4 regions of the Paraburkholderia fungorum genome follow, and region 3 is predicted to be linked to each of the others. Evidence: predicted binding sites of a transcription regulator. Region 3 holds the regulator's gene; each other region holds the start of a gene.
The links. The regulator HrcA, encoded in region 3, represses chaperone genes, less so after heat shock. The targets are predictions, from matches to a motif close to TTAGCACTCNNNNNNNNNGAGTGCTAA.
Positions count from the first base shown of each region.

Region 1: the regulator HrcA is predicted to act here: its motif matches at 1,724-1,750, upstream of BLS41_RS34730 (co-chaperone GroES).
Region 2: the regulator HrcA is predicted to act here: its motif matches at 2,957-2,983, upstream of groES (co-chaperone GroES).
Region 4: the regulator HrcA is predicted to act here: its motif matches at 2,231-2,257, upstream of rpoH (RNA polymerase sigma factor RpoH).

Region 1 covers NZ_FNKP01000003.1:1,240,365-1,244,877, forward strand. Annotated here, with positions in the region: gene groL (chaperonin GroEL) at 1-1,395, opposite strand, end outside; gene BLS41_RS34730 (co-chaperone GroES) at 1,409-1,699, opposite strand; gene BLS41_RS34735 (acyl-CoA dehydrogenase family protein) at 2,054-3,271, shown strand; gene BLS41_RS34740 (ABC transporter substrate-binding protein) at 3,619-4,513, shown strand, end outside.
Region 2 covers NZ_FNKP01000001.1:1,000,761-1,005,273, reverse strand. Annotated here, with positions in the region: gene asnB (asparagine synthase (glutamine-hydrolyzing)) at 1-429, opposite strand, end outside; gene groL (chaperonin GroEL) at 899-2,539, opposite strand; gene groES (co-chaperone GroES) at 2,594-2,884, opposite strand; gene BLS41_RS04450 (hypothetical protein) at 3,283-3,681, opposite strand; gene BLS41_RS04445 (hypothetical protein) at 3,963-4,513, shown strand, end outside.
Region 3 covers NZ_FNKP01000001.1:864,480-868,992, forward strand. Annotated here, with positions in the region: gene recN (DNA repair protein RecN) at 1-666, opposite strand, end outside; gene BLS41_RS03895 (NAD kinase) at 748-1,650, opposite strand; gene hrcA (heat-inducible transcriptional repressor HrcA) at 1,861-2,880, shown strand; gene hemH (ferrochelatase) at 3,057-4,136, shown strand; gene BLS41_RS03910 (RNA-binding S4 domain-containing protein) at 4,136-4,513, shown strand, end outside.
Region 4 covers NZ_FNKP01000001.1:681,588-686,100, forward strand. Annotated here, with positions in the region: gene BLS41_RS03105 (cytochrome ubiquinol oxidase subunit I) at 1-623, opposite strand, end outside; gene cydP (cytochrome oxidase putative small subunit CydP) at 613-873, opposite strand; gene rpoH (RNA polymerase sigma factor RpoH) at 1,234-2,169, opposite strand; gene BLS41_RS03120 (acyloxyacyl hydrolase) at 2,580-3,095, shown strand; gene BLS41_RS03125 (nuclear transport factor 2 family protein) at 3,139-3,522, shown strand; gene ybiB (DNA-binding protein YbiB) at 3,668-4,513, opposite strand, start outside.

The DNA.
Region 1 (4,513 bases), on a different contig from region 3:
CACTACGCTCGCTTCTTCACCGGCGTTCGTCACGATCTGACGCAGCGGTTCTTCCAGCGCACGCAGCACGATGCGGATGCCCGCGTCCTGATCGGCGTTGACGCCCTTGAGTCCGCTGATCGCCTTTCGCACGCGAATCAGGGCAACGCCGCCGCCCGGCACGATGCCTTCCTCGACCGCCGCGCGTGTGGCGTGCAGCGCGTCGTCGACACGATCCTTCTTTTCCTTGACCTCGATTTCAGTCGCGCCGCCGACCTTGATCACCGCCACGCCGCCCGCCAGTTTCGCGACGCGTTCCTGCAGCTTTTCGCGATCGTAGTCCGAGCTGGCTTCGTCGATCTGCGTGCGAATCTGCTTCACGCGCGCTTCGATGTTCACGCGCTCGCCCGCGCCGTCGATCACGGTCGTGTTCTCCTTGCCGACTTCGATGCGCTTGGCCTGGCCCAGCTCGGCGAGCGTCGCTTTTTCCAGCGACAAACCCGTTTCTTCCGCGATCACCTGGCCGCCTGTGAGGATGGCGATATCTTCGAGCAGCGCTTTGCGGCGGTCGCCGAATCCTGGTGCCTTGACCGCCACCGTTTTCAGAATGCCGCGAATGTTGTTGACCACCAGCGTGGCGAGCGCTTCGCCTTCGACATCTTCCGCGATGATGAGCAGCGGGCGGCCTGCTTTCGCGACCTGTTCGAGTACCGGCAAAAGATCGCGGATGTTCGAGACTTTCTTGTCGTGCAACAGCACGAAAGGATTGTCCAGAATCGCAACCTGCTTGTCCTGATCGTTGATGAAATACGGCGACAGGTAGCCACGATCGAATTGCAGGCCTTCGACCACGTCGAGTTCATCGTCGAGCGATTTGCCGTCTTCAACGGTGATGACGCCTTCCTTGCCGACGCGGTCGATCGCCTCGGCAATTCTCTGGCCAATCGATTCTTCGCCGTTCGCCGAGATGGTCGCGACTTGTGCAATCTCCTTGCTTGTCGTGGTCGGCTTACTGATCTTCTTCAGTTCATCGATTGCCGCGACGACGGCTTTGTCGATGCCGCGTTTCAGGTCGAGCGGATTCAGACCTGCCGCGACATACTTCTGTCCCTCGCGAACGATGGCTTGCGCGAGCACCGTAGCGGTGGTCGTGCCGTCACCGGCTGCGTCGCTGGTGCGCGACGCAACTTCCTTCACCAGTTGAGCGCCGATGTTCTGCACGCGATCCTGCAATTCGATTTCCTTCGCGACCGACACGCCGTCCTTGGTCACGACGGGCGAGCCGAACGAGCGTTCCAGCACCACGTTGCGGCCCTTCGGACCGAGCGTCACCTTGACGGCGTTCGCGAGAATATTCACGCCTTCGACGAGTTTCGAACGTGCTACATCGCTAAAAATGATTTCTTTTGCGGCCATGATCGGAATTCCCTTATTGAGTGACGACAGCGACGACGTCTTCTTCGCGCAGCACCAGAAGTTCGGCGCCATCCACCTTCACGGACTGTCCTGCGTATTTGCCGAACAGCACACGTTCGCCGACCTTCAGGTCCGGTTCGATACGCTTGCCGTCGCTATCGCGCTTGCCCGGTCCGATTGCGATAACTTCGCCCTGGTCCGGCTTTTCGGCGGCGCTTTCCGGAATCACGATTCCCGAGGCGGTCTTGGTTTCCTGATCGAGACGTTTGACGATCAGGCGGTCGTGCAGTGGACGTAGGCTCATAAGTCGAATGGATTCGTTAAAGATTTGGCACTCGTCGAAGGTGAGTGCTGACCGGGATCGAGTATAGAAATGCACCGTTGCACGTTCCAATAACGAATCCTCGAATCGTTATCTGCGAATCTTATTAACGTCGTGGGCGGGCAGACCAACATCAGGTTGGGTATTCATAGAAATGAACCCAATCCAGCACGGCGAATATTCATAGCTCAATTCACTGGTTTAGCGAAAATCGCTGCGTCCCTATACTGATTCGTTGCGCGAGCAGGCGCGGTTTCGCCGCTTGCTCCATCAAAGACTCTGATCGGATAGAAGGATCGTTCGCGATCCGTCTGCACTTATAAAAGGAAAGCATGTATGCCGGACTCCCGCAAAACTGAAGCGCCAGCGACACTCGACGACGCACTGGCCGCACTGCCAGCGCTGGCCAAAGCAATTGGAGAGGACGCTGCGCAACGCGAGGCGCGGCGCGAGTTGCCGTTCGATCGTTTCGACCTGTTTCGTCAGTCGGGGCTAGGCGTACTGCGTTTTCCGGTTGAGTGGGGTGGACTCGGCGGGTCGCTGGAGGACCTCATTCATGTCGTTACGTCGATTGCCGCCGCGGAGTCGAATGTCGCGCACGCTCTGCGAATCCATTACGACCAGACCGAACAACTACTGCTTTCGCCTCGCTCGGCATTCAACGACACGCAGATCGAGCGCGTGCGCAGTGGTGCGATTTTTGGCGGTGCGTCGACGGAACGCGGCACGTCGCGTCCCGGTGAAATCGTCACGAAACTCGTGCGCGACGGTGACAATTTCCGCGTGACCGGCAAGAAGTACTATTCGACCGGCACTGCGTTCTCCGACTACGCGCGTATCAATGTTCAGGACGAAAACGACGAGAAAGTGTCGATTGTCATTCCGGTGTCGCGCGAAGGTCTGACGGTACTCGACGACTGGGACGGCATGGGCCAGCGCATGACGGCGAGCGGCAGTCTCGTTCTGGATAACATGCAGGTTCTGGCACATGAAGTGGCGACGCGCGGCTATACGAGTCTCGCCGGGCGTCATGGCAGTGCGCTGCGTCAACTGCATCTGGTCGCCGTGGCAGCGGGCATTGTGCGCAATATTCTCGCGGACGCACGGCGCTATGTCGTCGAACATGGCCGCCCGGTGTTACATAGTCCGGCACCGTCCGCGCGCGAAGACGGCTTCGTGCAGCAGGTAGTGGGCGATCTTGCCGCGCATAGCCTCTCTATCGACGCGCTGGTGCAACAGAATGCGCGGACGCTGGACCGCTCGGCGAAAGCGATCCGCAACGGCGCCGCGAACGCCGAAGAGCTGGTGCTGGAAGGTGCGCTCGCCACGGCCAAGACCCAACTCGTGGTGAGCAAGCTGGCGTTGTATGCAGGCGAGCGGCTGTTCGAGATTGGCGGTGCATCGGCGACCGCGCGCGCGCATAACTTCGATCGCCACTGGCGCAATCTGCGAACCATCTTCAGCCATAACCCGCTGCTGCACAAGGCGCGGGTCATTGGCGAATACGAACTGAACGGCGTGACCACGCATCTGACCGAAGGGCGTGTGTTCTAGTTTTTCGCCTACTTAACATGTCAACCAAAGCAGGGGCGGCGAGTCATTAGCGGCCCCCGTTCGATCGATCTCCTTTCCATCGACGCAACCGCCTTTGGTATTGCACTGCCATTGGCGCTACCTGTCAAAACCGAAAGGCGGCGTCGCGCCGCTTTCATCATCAAGCGATCCCACACGTTACTGGTAAGCCTTTCGTCCGCCTGCTGCTTTGCATATGCGGAACGATTGGTTCTGTCGGCAGCGCTGCTGCTTTATCGTAAGTGCTGCGGCAGCGACGTTGCCGACCACACTATGACGATATCTCGCGCGGCAAAACCGGCGGGTGCTGGCTAAAGGATCTGGATCACATGGCAGGGCTGAATCGACGCAGTTTTCTGATTTCATCGGGGGCGGCGCTCGCCGCGACGGGTTTGCCTTCGCTGGTTCGCGCGCAAGCCGACGGCGTGACGCCGAAGCGGGGCGGCACGCTAAACATGTTGATTAACCCGGAGCCGCCGGTTCTCGTGTCGATTTTCCAGACGACGGGGCCGGCGCTGGTCGCCAGTTCGAAAGTTCTGGAAGGGCTGCTTGCCTACGATTTCGATCTGAAGCCAAAGCCGCAACTGGCGACTGCATGGACCGTCAGTCCCGATGGTCTGAAGTACACGTTCACACTGCGTCAAAACGTAAAGTGGCATGATGGTCAGCCTTTTACGTCGGCTGACGTCGCATTTTCTATCGACCTGCTCAAGTCGGTGCATCCGCGTGGACGCAGCACATTTGCCAACGTCACGCGAGTCGCGACCCCGGACGCACGCACCGCAGTGATCGAGTTGTCGAAGCCCGCGCCGTATCTGCTGAAGGCGTTGTCGGCTGGAGAATCGCCAATCGTACCGAAGCACCTGTACGCATCCGGCGACCCGCTGACCAATCCGCACAACAACGCGCCCATCGGCACGGGGCCGTTCCGCTTCAAATCGTGGACCCGTGGCGCCAATATCGTTTATGAGCGCAATCCGGATTACTGGGACGCAGGCAAACCTTATATCGACGGCCTCGTATTCAAGGTGATCCCGGACGCAGCCGCGCGATCCGCAGCCTTCGAAACGGGCGCACTCGATCTGGGCGGTGAAAATCCGGTGCCGTTGACCGACCTGCCGCGTCTTACCCAGTTGCCGCAATTGAGCATTGAAACGCGCGGCTATCGCTTTCTCGAACCGCAATCGGAGATCGATTTCAATCTCGATCATCCGATTCTAAAAG
Region 2 (4,513 bases), 140 kb from region 3:
AATGCCGAATGGATCACGCGCAGCAATCCAGTGTCTACGCTCGGTGTCGTAAATGACGAGCGCAAACATGCCGTCGAGGCGGCGAATAAAATCGATGCCTTGCCGGGCGAATCCCTCGATAATCGTCTCGGTATCCGATGCTGTTCTAAAATCGACGCCAAGCGTTTCACGCAATTCAAGATGGTTATAGATCTCGCCATTGAACACAATGACGTAACGACCGCATCCCGAACGCATCGGCTGATCCGAACGCGCGCCGGGGTCGATAATCGATAGCCGGTTGTGCCCCAGGAGAACTTGCCCGCCGCCGCAAACCACTACGCGCTGGGCATCCGGTCCGCGCCACGCCTGAGCGCTCAATGATTCTTCAAACCGCTCACGAGTAATGAGTTGTTTTGTATTTTGCTGCAAAAAAATTAATCCACACACATCGGCCTCTACACTCTCTCTCTAAACCAATGCAACTGAATCTGTCAGTTCTCGCACTAGCCTGAGCCTTCAACCTGAAGACGCTTTCGTCACCCGATACAAATCACTCGAAAAAATTTCACAAATTAAGCTTGGAAATAAATCCGCGACGCCCGCAGCGACACCCGAAGAGGTAACGGCGAAGTCGACCCGTGAAATCATGTCTGTATGATGAAAAAATCAAAGATAAGAAGATATTCGGATCGTGCAGATTCTTAAAGCCCGATACTGTAACAATTGATTACACCTTTGAAAGAAACTTCGGTCATTCCTCCACAACTCCTGCGACCTCGAGATAAAAAGGGGCATTTTCAGAATGGATGGACGAAAAAAAACCCGCAGAATCTGCGGGTTTTTTTCAGGGCAACGCACCTTGCGGCACGCGTCCCCACGTCGCTCCACCAAGCCCCAAAACCGGGGCCCGGAAGAATTACATGTCCATGCCCATGCCGCCCATGCCGCCGGGCATACCGCCGCCCATCGGAGCATCTTCCTTCGGCAGTTCGCAAACAGCTGCGTCGGTCGTCAGCAGGAGACCTGCCACCGATGCTGCGTTTTGCAGAGCCGTGCGCGTGACCTTCGTCGGGTCCACGACACCTGCGTCGACCAGGTCGACGTACTCGCCGGTCGCTGCGTTGTAGCCGTAGTTGCCCGTGCCAGCTGCAACAGCTGCCACCACGACGCTGGCTTCTTCGCCACCGTTCGTGACGATCTGACGCAGCGGCTCTTCCATCGCGCGCAGCACGATCTTGATACCTGCGTCTTGATCGGCGTTAGCGCCCTTCAGGTTCGTGATAGCCGTGCGTGCGCGGATCAGCGCAACGCCGCCGCCAGCAACGATGCCTTCTTCCACAGCTGCGCGCGTTGCGTGCAGTGCGTCTTCGACACGTGCCTTCTTTTCCTTCATTTCGACTTCGGTCGCAGCACCGACCTTGATCACTGCAACGCCGCCTGCCAGCTTGGCAACGCGTTCCTGCAGCTTTTCACGGTCGTAGTCCGACGTAGCTTCTTCGATTTGCGTGCGAACCTGCTTCACACGTGCTTCGATGTTTGCTGCTTCGCCAGCGCCGTCGATGATCGTCGTGTTTTCCTTGCCCACTTCGATACGCTTCGCTTGACCCAGTTCAGCCAGCGTTGCCTTTTCGAGCGTCAGGCCGGTTTCTTCAGCGATGACTTGACCGCCGGTCAGGATCGCGATGTCTTCCAGCATTGCCTTACGGCGATCGCCGAAGCCCGGAGCCTTGACAGCAACCGTCTTCAGAATGCCGCGAATGTTGTTCACAACCAGCGTTGCCAGTGCTTCGCCTTCGACGTCTTCTGCGATGATCAGCAGCGGACGGCCAGCCTTAGCGACCTGTTCGAGTACCGGGAGGAGGTCACGAATGTTCGACACCTTCTTGTCGTGCAGCAGCACGAACGGGTTGTCGAGCACAGCAACCTGCTTGTCCGGGTTGTTGATGAAGTACGGCGACAGGTAGCCGCGGTCGAATTGCATACCTTCGACAACGTCCAGCTCGTCTTGCAGCGACTTGCCGTCTTCGACGGTGATGACGCCTTCCTTACCAACCTTGTCCATGGCTTCAGCAATGCGGTCGCCGATCGACGAGTCGCTGTTTGCCGAGATCGAACCGACTTGAGCGATTTCCTTGTTGGTCGTGCACGGCTTGCTGATCTTGCGCAGTTCTTCGATTGCAGCTGCAACAGCCTTGTCGATACCGCGCTTCAGGTCCATCGGGTTCATGCCCGATGCAACGTACTTCATGCCTTCGCGGACGATCGACTGAGCCAGGACCGTAGCGGTCGTGGTGCCGTCACCTGCGTTGTCGCTGGTCTTGGAAGCAACTTCCTTGACCATTTGCGCGCCCATGTTCTGGAGCTTGTCTTTCAGTTCGATCTCTTTTGCGACCGACACACCGTCCTTGGTGACCGTCGGGCCGCCGAAGCTGCGTTCCAGGACAACGTTGCGGCCCTTCGGACCCAGCGTGACCTTCACAGCGTTCGCGAGAATGTTCACGCCTTCGACCATCTTGGCACGGGCGGAATCACCGAATACGACGTCTTTAGCTGCCATCTTCTAACTCCTTGAATTCTTGGGATATGACCGGGAAAAGTAGCGGCTTTGCGCTTACTTCTGCACCACGGCCATGATGTCTTCTTCGCGCATCACGAGCAGTTCGTTGCCGTCGACCTTGACGGTCTGGCCTGCGTACTTGCCGAACAGGACGCGGTCACCAACCTTCACGTCGAGTGCGATTTGTGCACCCTTGTCGTCGCGCTTGCCCGGGCCGACTGCCAGAATTTCGCCTTGATCCGGCTTTTCTGCTGCGGCTTCGGGGATCACGATGCCCGACGCGGTCTTGGTTTCTTGATCCAGACGTTTGACGATCACGCGATCATGCAAAGGACGAAGGTTCATACATACTCCTCTCTTGATTGAGACTGAAGAACGCTGAGAAAACCCGGCTGGCTGAGCCAACCGGCGATGTTGTTAGCACTCTCGTGCAGTGAGTGCCAATTATATGGACGGGTGGTGACAAATTCAAGAAGGGGATGGCGGTTCGGGGGAGGGATAGACGGTGCGATTTACTCGAAAAGACATCTCGCGGCGCTGGAAAATTCGTCGAATTCAAAAAATATTCGTTTAAAAACAAACATCTACCGATTCACAATCGCCAGCCCGCGGTCCGACACCGATTAGCGGCAAATAGCCTGACCTCCCTGGAAACAGGCGGTTTATCCGGGCAAGCACCAGGTTTCGCCAGATTACCGGTCGAAACGAATGAAGAATGCCCGCCGCCCAATCCGCCCCTGCCCTCATTTCTGCGGACGCGCTCGCAGCGAATTTTCCGCCATCCACTTGAGCCGTTCGCAGTTGACCTTGATTCGCGACGCGAATTCCTCGGGATTGCTGTCGCGCAAAGAACTCATGTCCCGGACTTGCCGGCCAGCGCGGCTCCATCCCAGTTGCCAGTGCCGGTCGAAGTCATCGGCATCGGACAGCCGGTCTTTCAGTCGCGCCTTGTAGGCAGCCACGCGTTCGGGCGACGCCTGGCAGAACGCCTGGGCAAAATGAGCGCGCTCCCCGGCGGCTTCTGCTTTGGCGTCGGCGGCTTCCGCACCCAACGCGCCCGAAACAGGCAGCATCGCCGACAGAAACAACGCGGACGTCACCGCCAAGAGCGTTCTACGGCAATAGCACGGCCTCTTTCTCATGATCGCCTCCAGACTGCCTGACTGCTCCCGACGCCCTCCAGGGATTGCCCTGTCTCTCACGTCGTTTTCCGCCATTTCGCGCGCGTTTGTCCTGATTTGACAGCAGGATGGCGTTTTCGCCCGCTATCCGGGCGACTGTGCCGCCAATACCCGGTGTTACGCTCAAGTAAGGAGCCTTCGCGGCATCGCGCGCCAATTGACGGCGCGCTCAGCAATCAACAGAAAACACCGCGAAAGGCCGTTGCCCTAATGGGCGAAACATCGCTGCGGGAGCGACTGCGATGGAATTTAAAACATACACTGCATTAACGTTGATTGTGTTGAGCAATGCTGCCTATGCATGGCAACCGCTCACCTATCCCATCCGAAGTCAAAGCGCCTATCAGCGCGGCATCGACAACGCGATGTGCTACGCGGAGGCGAACAAAAAGACCAAGGTCGATATCAGGCGCGAATCGCAGATTCCACCGCGCAAGCCGCCCGCGACTCAAACTTCGTCGACCGGCGTTCCAGCTCGGCCGCCGTTACCGCCGAGCACTTTCTCGGCCGCGCCGATGAGCGCGAGCATGCCGGCCGCCACGCCTGACGCGAGCGCGTCGGGGGTCCAGGCGACGGGCACGACGGCTACGGCTGCGGCAGGTACAGGCGCTTCGTCGACAAAAGCAACGGACGCGGCGACTGCGGGCAACGGCGCAGGCACCACCGCGACCGCTGCGACATCGGCAAGCGGCGCGGACATCAGCGCATCGGACGCAGCGGCGAGCGGCGCGTTGCAGGCGAACGCGGCGTCCAGCGTCAAGCTGCCGCCGCTGCCCGCACCCGAGCCGCCGAT
Region 3 (4,513 bases):
CAGCCGCCGATGCTCAGCGTTGACCTCTTCCCATTCGCCCGGCTGCGGCGAGAGTTTGTCCAGTTCGGTGAGCTGCCAGGCGAGCCGTTCGCGTTCCAGTTGCAACTCGCGGTCGCGGGTCTTTGCGTGCTCGACCGCCTGCACCTTCTCGCGCCACATGCGCCACGCCCGCGTAACGGTCGCGGCGGTGTCGGAAAGCCCGGCGTGCGTGTCGAACAGTTCGCGTTGCGCGTCCGGGCGCATTAGCAACTGGTGCGCATGCTGGCCGTGAATGTCCACCAGCATTTCGCCGACTTCGCGCAACTGCGCGAGCGTCGCCGCCGTTCCGTTGATGAAAGCCCGCGAGCGGCCGTTCGCATCGATTACGCGCCGCAACATGACGGTGCCACCGTGATGGCCGTCGTCGGCGGCCGGCCCGAGTGCCTGTTCGTCGAGCCATTGCTCGACCTGAGCATGGGTTTCGAATTCGGCCGTGATGTCGGCGCGGGTCTCGCCGGTGCGCACGACGTTCGCGTCGGCGCGTGCACCGAGCGCGAGTGCCAGCGCGTCGATCAGGATCGACTTGCCGGCGCCGGTTTCGCCGGAGAAAACAGTAAAGCCGCCGTCGAATTCGAGATCGAGCGCGGCGACGATGACGAAGTCGCGTATCGAGAGGTGGCGAAGCATGGAGGTCGTCTGATGAGCTTGAAATTCAGGTTCCGGCAGCGGCGACTACGATGGCGTTGGTGTCCAGCGTTGCTTCGCCGCTCAGGGCTTGGTGTCTTCTTCGTGCGACGGGTATTCGTTCCAGTGCAGCTTTTTGCGCAGCGTGGCGTAGTGGCTATAGCCGACCGGATGAAGCATGGGCACCGTATGGCGTGAGCGGCGCACCTCGATCGTGTCGCCCAATTCGAGCGACGTGAACGACTGCATGTCGAAATTGACGTTCACTTCACGCCCGGACACGATCTGGATGCTGACCTTCGAGTCGTCCGGCAGCACGATGGGGCGGTTCGACAGCGCATGCGGCGCGATCGGCACCAGCACGATGCCCTGCAATTGCGGATGCAGAATCGGCCCTTGCGACGACAGCGCGTAAGCGGTCGAGCCGGTCGGCGTGGCGACGATCAGGCCGTCCGAGCGCTGGTTGTACATGAAGCGGCCGTCCACCGACACATGCAGTTCCGCCATACCGGAGAAGCCGCTGCGGTTGACCACGACGTCGTTGAAGGCCAGCGCGTGATAGATCGGCGTGCCGTCGCGCATGATTCGCGCTTCGAGCAGCACACGTTCTTCGCGCTCGAATTTGCCGGCCAGCATTTGCGGCACGATCTCGCGCATGTCGGAGATCGGGATGTCTGTAATGAAGCCCAGCCGCCCGTGGTTGATGCCGATGAGCGGCGTGCGGTACGGCGCGAGCTGGCGGCCGATGCCGAGCATCGTGCCGTCGCCGCCCAGCACCACGGCCACGTCGGCGCGCGCGCCGATTTCGGCAGGGCGGAGCGCCGGATAGTCGGTGATGCCGATTTCGGCCGCGGTGTCGGCTTCGAATACGACTTCGAAGCCGCGCTTTGCGATGCACGAGGCGAGCGCGGTCAGCGGCTCACCGATGCCCGGCGTATTGTTGCGCCCGACGAGCGCGACGGTCTTGAACTGGCTGGTCACTTGCATGCCGGCATTACACCATAGGTAGGGCCTGAAAAGAACCGCTGACAGACGCGGTAGCGAGCCGGCTCGCACGGGCTGTCAGCGCATCTCGCGATTATCGTTAGAATGGTGAAGCCTTGATGACATGCACGCCGGCAACAGCCTGCATATTCGTCAGGAGTGGGCGCGGTTGGCGCTCGCCGTCGTCGCGTCATTGAGCTAAAATTTTCCCTCATGCTAGATCCTCGCGCACAAACCCTCCTAAAAACGCTGATTGAGCGCTACATCGCCGAAGGTCAGCCGGTCGGCTCGCGCACGTTGTCACGTTATTCGGGCCTCGAACTGAGCCCGGCCACGATCCGCAACGTGATGTCCGATCTCGAGGACCTGGGGCTCGTGATCAGCCCGCACACTTCCGCAGGCCGCATTCCCACGCCGCGTGGCTATCGTCTCTTTGTCGACACCATGCTGACGGTCGAATCCGCGGCCGACGAAGAAGCCGTGATGCGCACCGTCAAAACCACGCTGCAGGCTGGCGAGCCGCAAAAGATTGTCGCGGCGGCGGCCAGCGTGCTGTCCAACCTGTCCCAGTTCGCCGGCGTGGTGCTGACGCCTCGCCGCAGCCACGTGTTCAAGCAGATCGAATTCATGCGTTTGTCCGACAAACGCATTCTGTTGATCATCGTGACGCCCGAGGGCGACGTGCAGAACCGCATTATGGCCACCCAGCGCGACTTTTCGCCGTCGCAACTGGTCGAGGCCTCCAATTACATCAACGCACATTTCGCGGGCCTGTCGTTCGACGATGTGCGCCGCCGTCTGCGTGAAGAAATCGACGAGCTGCGCGGCGACATGACCACGCTGATGCACGCCGCCGTCACCGCGAGCACCGACGAGGCCGACACCGGCGAGACCGTGCTGATTTCCGGCGAGCGCAATCTGCTCGAAGTCGCCGATCTTTCGTCTGACATGGCGCGACTGCGCAAGCTGTTCGATGTGTTCGATCAAAAAACCAGTCTCCTTCAGTTACTCGACGTGTCGAGTCACGCGGCGGGCGTGCAGATTTTCATCGGCGGCGAGTCGAATCTCGTGCCGATCGAAGAAATGAGCGTGGTCACCGCGCCGTACGAAGTGAACGGCAAGATCGTCGGCACGCTCGGCGTGATCGGGCCGACTCGCATGGCCTACAACCGCGTGATTCCGATTGTCGACATCACCGCGCGGTTGCTCTCGCTGACGCTCAGCCAGCAGTAACCATCGCGGTTCCAACCCGAGGCCCGAAGCCGTGCCGCAAATAATGCGCGAGCCGGCGCCGCTTGCCAATCGGCCGAATAGCCAGGGGTGCCTGGGGCGGCGGGCACGAACCGCGCCGCTATAATGAATCTCTCCTGAATCCGACTCGCCGCCTCAAGCGGTGACCCCTGCTGCCTATGCGCTTCGACCTCGAGCGGCCCTCACAGAACGCCACGTCACATCGTGTCGCCGTGCTGCTGATCAATCTCGGCACGCCCGACGCGCCGACGCCGCGCGCGGTCCGACGCTATCTCGCGCAGTTCCTGTCTGATCCAAGGGTGGTCGAGATCCCCGCGCTGCTCTGGCAGATCATCCTCCGGATGCTGATTTTGCCGTTCCGCAGCCGCAGCTCGGCGAAGAAATACGCGGCAGTCTGGATGCCGGAAGGCTCGCCGCTGCGTGTCTACACGGAAAAGCAGGTGGAGGGTTTGCGCCACCTGCTGCACTTGAACGACTACACCGTGCTGGTCGACTACGCGATGCGCTACGGCACACCGGGCATCCCCGCAATGCTGAACCAGTTGAAGCTGGCGGGCGTCGAGCGCGTGCTGCTGATGCCGATGTATCCGCAATATTCATCGTCGACCACGGCCACGGCTTTCGACGACGCCTTCTCGGCGATGAAGCGCATGCGCAATCAGCCGGAAGTCCGCACGGTGCGCCAGTACGCCGATCATCCCGCGTACATTGCCGCGTTGGCTGCGCAGGTGCATCAATATTGGCATCAGCATGGCCGGCCCGACTTTGCGGCAGGCGACAAGCTGGTGCTGAGTTTTCACGGCGTGCCCAAGCGCACGCTCGATCTGGGCGACCCCTACCATGAACAATGTCAGCAGACTGGCGCGTTGCTGATGCAGGCGCTCGAACTGACGCCGGTGGAATGCCGTATCACCTTCCAGTCGCGTTTCGGCAAAGCCGAATGGCTGCAGCCGTACACGGCGCCTACGCTTAAGGAGTTGGGCGCGGCAGGTGTGCGACGCGCCGACGTTTTTTGCCCGGGTTTCACCGCCGACTGTCTTGAAACGATTGAAGAAATCGGCATGGAAGTGCGCGACGAGTTTCTGCACGCGGGCGGCAAGGAGTTTCACCGGATTGCCTGCGTGAACGCATCACAGCCGTGGATCGCCGCGCTTGGTGAAATCGTCGCGCAGAATCTGCAGGGCTGGCCGGTGCAGACGGTGCCTGTGCCGCACACCAGCGGCAGTGGAGCAAGCTGATGAACTACCAGATATCTACGGAAGCGGGCGCGAAGCTACGCATAGACAAATGGCTTTGGGCTGCGCGCTTTTTCAAGACTCGTTCGCTCGCGGCGGACGCGGTCGACAAAGGTCATGTGCGGATCGGCGGCGCCAGCGTCAAACCGGCGAAGGACGTGCGGGTCGGCGACCTGGTCGAGATCGAAATCGAGCGGATTGTGTGGCAGGTGGAAGTGCTGGGAGTGTGCGATGTGCGTGGTCCTGCTAGCGTCGCGCAAACGCTTTACGCTGAGACCGAAGAGAGCAAGGTAAAACGGCAGGTGGAGCAGGAGCGGCGCAAGACGTATCGCGAACCGGCCGCCGCTTTGCACGGCCGGCCGACCAAGCGCGACCGGCGC
Region 4 (4,513 bases), 180 kb from region 3:
TACCACGACGACACGCCGAGCACGAACATCGCAGCCGTCACATAACCCGCCGACACCGTGTGCACGAACTTGACCTGCGCGACCGGGTTGAACAGCACGGAGAAGATGCTGTCGAGTTCCATCCGCATGGTCTGATAGTTGAAGGTTGCGCCGACCGGGTTGTTCATCCAGCCGTTGGCGACCAGAATCCACAGCGCCGACAGATTCGAGCCGAGCGCGACGAAGAACGTGACGATCAGGTGCTGCACTCTCGACAGCCGTTTCCAGCCGAAGAAGAACAGGCCGACGAAGGTCGATTCGAGGAAGAACGCCATCAAACCTTCGACGGCGAGCGGCACGCCGAAGATGTCGCCAACGTAATGCGAGTAATACGCCCAGTTGGTGCCGAACTGAAACTCGAGCGTGAGGCCGGTGGCGACCCCCATTGCAAAGTTAATGCCGAAGAGCTTGCCCCAGAACTGGGTCATGTCTTTATAAATCTGTTTGCCGGTCATCACATAAACCGATTCCATGATGACGAGCAGCCACGACAACCCAAGCGTGAGCGGTACGAACAGAAAGTGATAGAGCGCCGTGATGGCGAACTGGAGGCGCGACAGTTCTACGACTTCGCTAACGGGCATGTTGATCACCTTGAGACGGATGCGAGGCAGGCACGGACAACAATGCCTGTGCGACTTGTTCTGGCGGCATGCTCATATGCACCGCCTGCGGATGATTGAAAAATGTGTATTTGAGCGCCATCAGCAGAACGAACTTGATGGCGAGAACAATGGCTACGTCCCGAGCCATTGTTGGCCCGCGTACCCACCGGGTGAACCGCTGACGCCAGCGTGAACGGCGGGTAGTGCTGCGATTGAGGGCTATGGTCATGATCGGTCGAATCGACTTCACACCGGTTGTACCGGCTGGACCCAGACCGTTTTGGAGATCTGGATAGTGCACCCCGATTTTAGGAGCGGAACATGGCGCTCCATTCGCCAGCGGCGCGGCATTGTGTCGCGAAATTTGCCGCGTTTAATCAGTATTGCAACGTGGTTTGTGATACGTCAAGAAAGCCTTTGAACGTCGGGGCTGGTCTTGCGTCGATGAGGGGGGAGTGCGCGACCCGTTGAGTGAGTCGTTGTAGCGGGCGAAAAAAAGCCCCGCCATCTTGCGAGAGCGGGGCTTTTACGGCCATTCAGCAGTTGATTGCTACACCGGGGCGAACCGGCATGCGTCAGACTTCAGACGTTACGCGTATTCGGTCAGCGCACCGCGCATTTTCTTCATTGCGCTAGCTTCGATCTGCCGGATACGTTCGGCCGACACGCCGAACTCGTCGGCCAGTTCGTGCAGCGTCGAGCCGCCCGAACCGTCGTCTTCCACCTTCAGCCAGCGTGCCTCGATGATGCGGCGGCTGCGGGCGTCCAGTGCATCCAGCGCACTTGCGATACCGTCGCTTTGTAGCTTGTCGCGCTGACGCGAAGCCAGCACGGCGGTCGGTTCGCTATGCGAATCGGCGAGATAGGCGATCGGCGCGTACGACTCTTCGCCGTCTTCGACCTGGCCTTCCAGCGCGATGTCGCCGCCGGACAAGCGCGTTTCCATTTCGGAAACCTCTTCGCGCTTCACGTTCAGCTCTTTAGCCAGATCGTCGATCTGGTCCGGCGTGAACGCGCCCAAGCCCTGCTTGTGGCTGCGCAGGTTGAAGAACAGTTTGCGTTGCGCCTTGGTGGTGGCGACCTTCACCATACGCCAGTTGCGCAGAATGTATTCGTGGATCTCAGCCTTGATCCAGTGCATGGCGTACGACACGAGCCGCACGTTCTGCTCCGGGTCGAAGCGCTTCACGGCCTTCATCAGGCCGATGTTGCCTTCCTGGATCAGGTCGGCATGCGGCAGCCCGTAACCCAGATAGTTGCGCGCAATCGACACGACCAGCCGCAGGTGCGACAGGACGAGTTTGCGCGCGGACTGCAGGTTCTCCTGCTCGCGAAATTCGGTGGCGTACTGGCGTTCTTCCGCCGGCGTCAGCATCGGAATCCGATTAACGGCCTGGATGTAGGCGTCGATATTGCCCAGTTGACCGGGCAGCATAGAGGAATGCGAGAGCGCCAGTGCACCTGCCGAAGCGGCCTTAGCCGACGACGGGCTCAGAGTACTCGGAAGGGTCATTGCATGGCTCACGTAAAAAACTCCTTTGGAATCAGACAAAAGCGTATTCAGTAAACGACTCCAGCGATGGATGTTAGCACTCTGATTTACCGAGTGCTAATACTTAGAGCGCGTAGGGTCATCCAAGTTCCGTGAATTCCTATTGAAATTCAGATTTCAATAGCCATCATACGCGCTTGTTACCTGCCCTGTGCAGTGCGTAGGATTTACCGGATTTTGCGCTGTGGCTCTCATTAATGGCTTGAGTTTTCTCTATTTGAAGTCAGTAATTGCGAGAGTTTTGATTTATTCATACGATTCATCTAAAACTGATAGTCGTTAGAATACGCAAAAGAGAAGTGCATTAATAAACGTCTGCGAGTGCGGGTGTTAGATGGACAACAAAAAATAATGCTTTTCGCGATCTGGCTCTAAAAGGCGCGATGGTTGCCTGGCTGCTGGGAGCGTCCGGGCTGGCTTCAGCAGACCAGTTCGGCGTACAGATGGGCGCAGGCGTCGGCGACCGGCATATCAAGAAGTTGGACCTCGGCCTCGCGTGGGACCCGAATCTGACGTGGTGGTACATCGGCGACTGGCACTTCTCGCTGATCGGCGAAGCGCACGCGTCCTGGTGGCACACTAACGAAGGCGACGTGCACGGCAACGTCGGCGAGATAGGGGTCACGCCGGTGATCCGCTTCATCAGGAGTTCGGGGATGGTGCGGCCTTATATCGAAGTGGGCGCCGGTGTCCGCCTGCTGTCGACCACACGCATTTCTTCGACCTTCTCGGTCGCCACCGCGTTCCAGTTCGCCGACATGGCCGGCGTCGGCCTGCAGTTCGGCGGCCACCAGCAGTATCTGGCCGGCTACCGCTTCCAGCATATTTCCAACGGCGGTATCAAAGAGCCCAATCCTGGTATAAATTTCAGCCAGCTATATTTGCAATATAACTTTTGACGACCGTGGCCCCGTTCGGCCTACCGGTGCAAGGGGCTGAGCAATGGCGGCAAAGTTAATCGAAGCGATTCGCGGGCTCGAACGAGAGCGATTTCGCGCGATGGTCGACGGCGACGGGCAATCGCTCGACACGCTCCTCGCGGACAACGTGAGTTACGTTCACACGAACGGCAAGCGTGAGACGAAGCGGCAGTTCATCGACGGGATTACGGGCGGGCGCCGCCGTTATCGGCAGATCGAAGTGCAGTCGCAGGACGTGCTGCCCGTGGGACCCGAGACGTGCGTCGTCACGGGTCGGGCGCTGATCGAGATGGAGGCGAATAGCGGCGCGCTGCTGTTTCCGATTGCGTACACCGCCATTCATACGCAGGAAGACGGGCAATGGCGGTTGATTGCGTGGCAGGCCACGCGATGCGCGCTGGAGTGAGTTACGTGCGGGTCCGTGTGCGGACAGTTTCCCGGAACAGTGTGTCGTGTTGACTCAAGCTGCTGGAGCTTCGGAAGCGCGGCGCAAGATCAATTCGCGGACTCGCTGAATGAGTTTGCTCCAACGAACCAAACTCACTCCCGCCTCAAGCCGCAATCTTCGCTACATCCACAATCAACTCGACCTGTCGCTCGATCGCGCTCGGCACAGGCGCTTCGCCGCGCAGCACCGCGCTGATCCACGCGGCGGTGGTCTGCGCATCGCGCGCCTCGGGCAACTCGACCTCGGGCGCATCCGGCGACGAGCGCTCGTGCGGCACGCGCGTTTCGCACACGCCATCGTGCAACCAGTCGACCTGCACTTGTCGCCGCGTATCCGCGACCGCCTCGCCTTCGGTGCCGCGCGCGAGCAACGCACCGCCGGCCGCCGCATCCGGATGCGTGTTGAACAGTTGCGTGAGACTGTCGCGATACGGCGGATGCGTGTAGTTCACCAGACGCAGCCCGGCCGGCGCGAACGGCTGAAGAATCTTCACGAGCGTATGCGTCGAATTGCGCACCCCCATCCGTCGACGCAAGCCGAGAAGCCGCGCGAGCTTCGGCGCGAGCACGTCGATCGAGGCGAACGCGAGACGGCGCTCGGCGAGGCCATCTTCGATATCGGCGTGCGACTGCGCGTGCGGAATCTGCAGATGCGTGAAAATTTCCGCGCTCGTCACGCGGCCCGGATCTTCGGTTACGCCATGCACCAGCACCGGCACGCCTTCGCGCGCCAGCAGTAGCGCGAGTAGCGGAACCAGATTCGGCTGCTTACGCGCGCCGTTATACGACGGAATTGACACGGGCCGGAATTCGCCGTGCGGCAGATGAACCGCCTCGAACGACGCATGCGCGCCCGCCAGCATCGCGGCGAGTTCGTCGGCGGTCTCACCCTTCACGCGATACGCGAGCAGCACCGCGCCGAGTTCGAGTTCGCCTACCCGGCCGTCGAG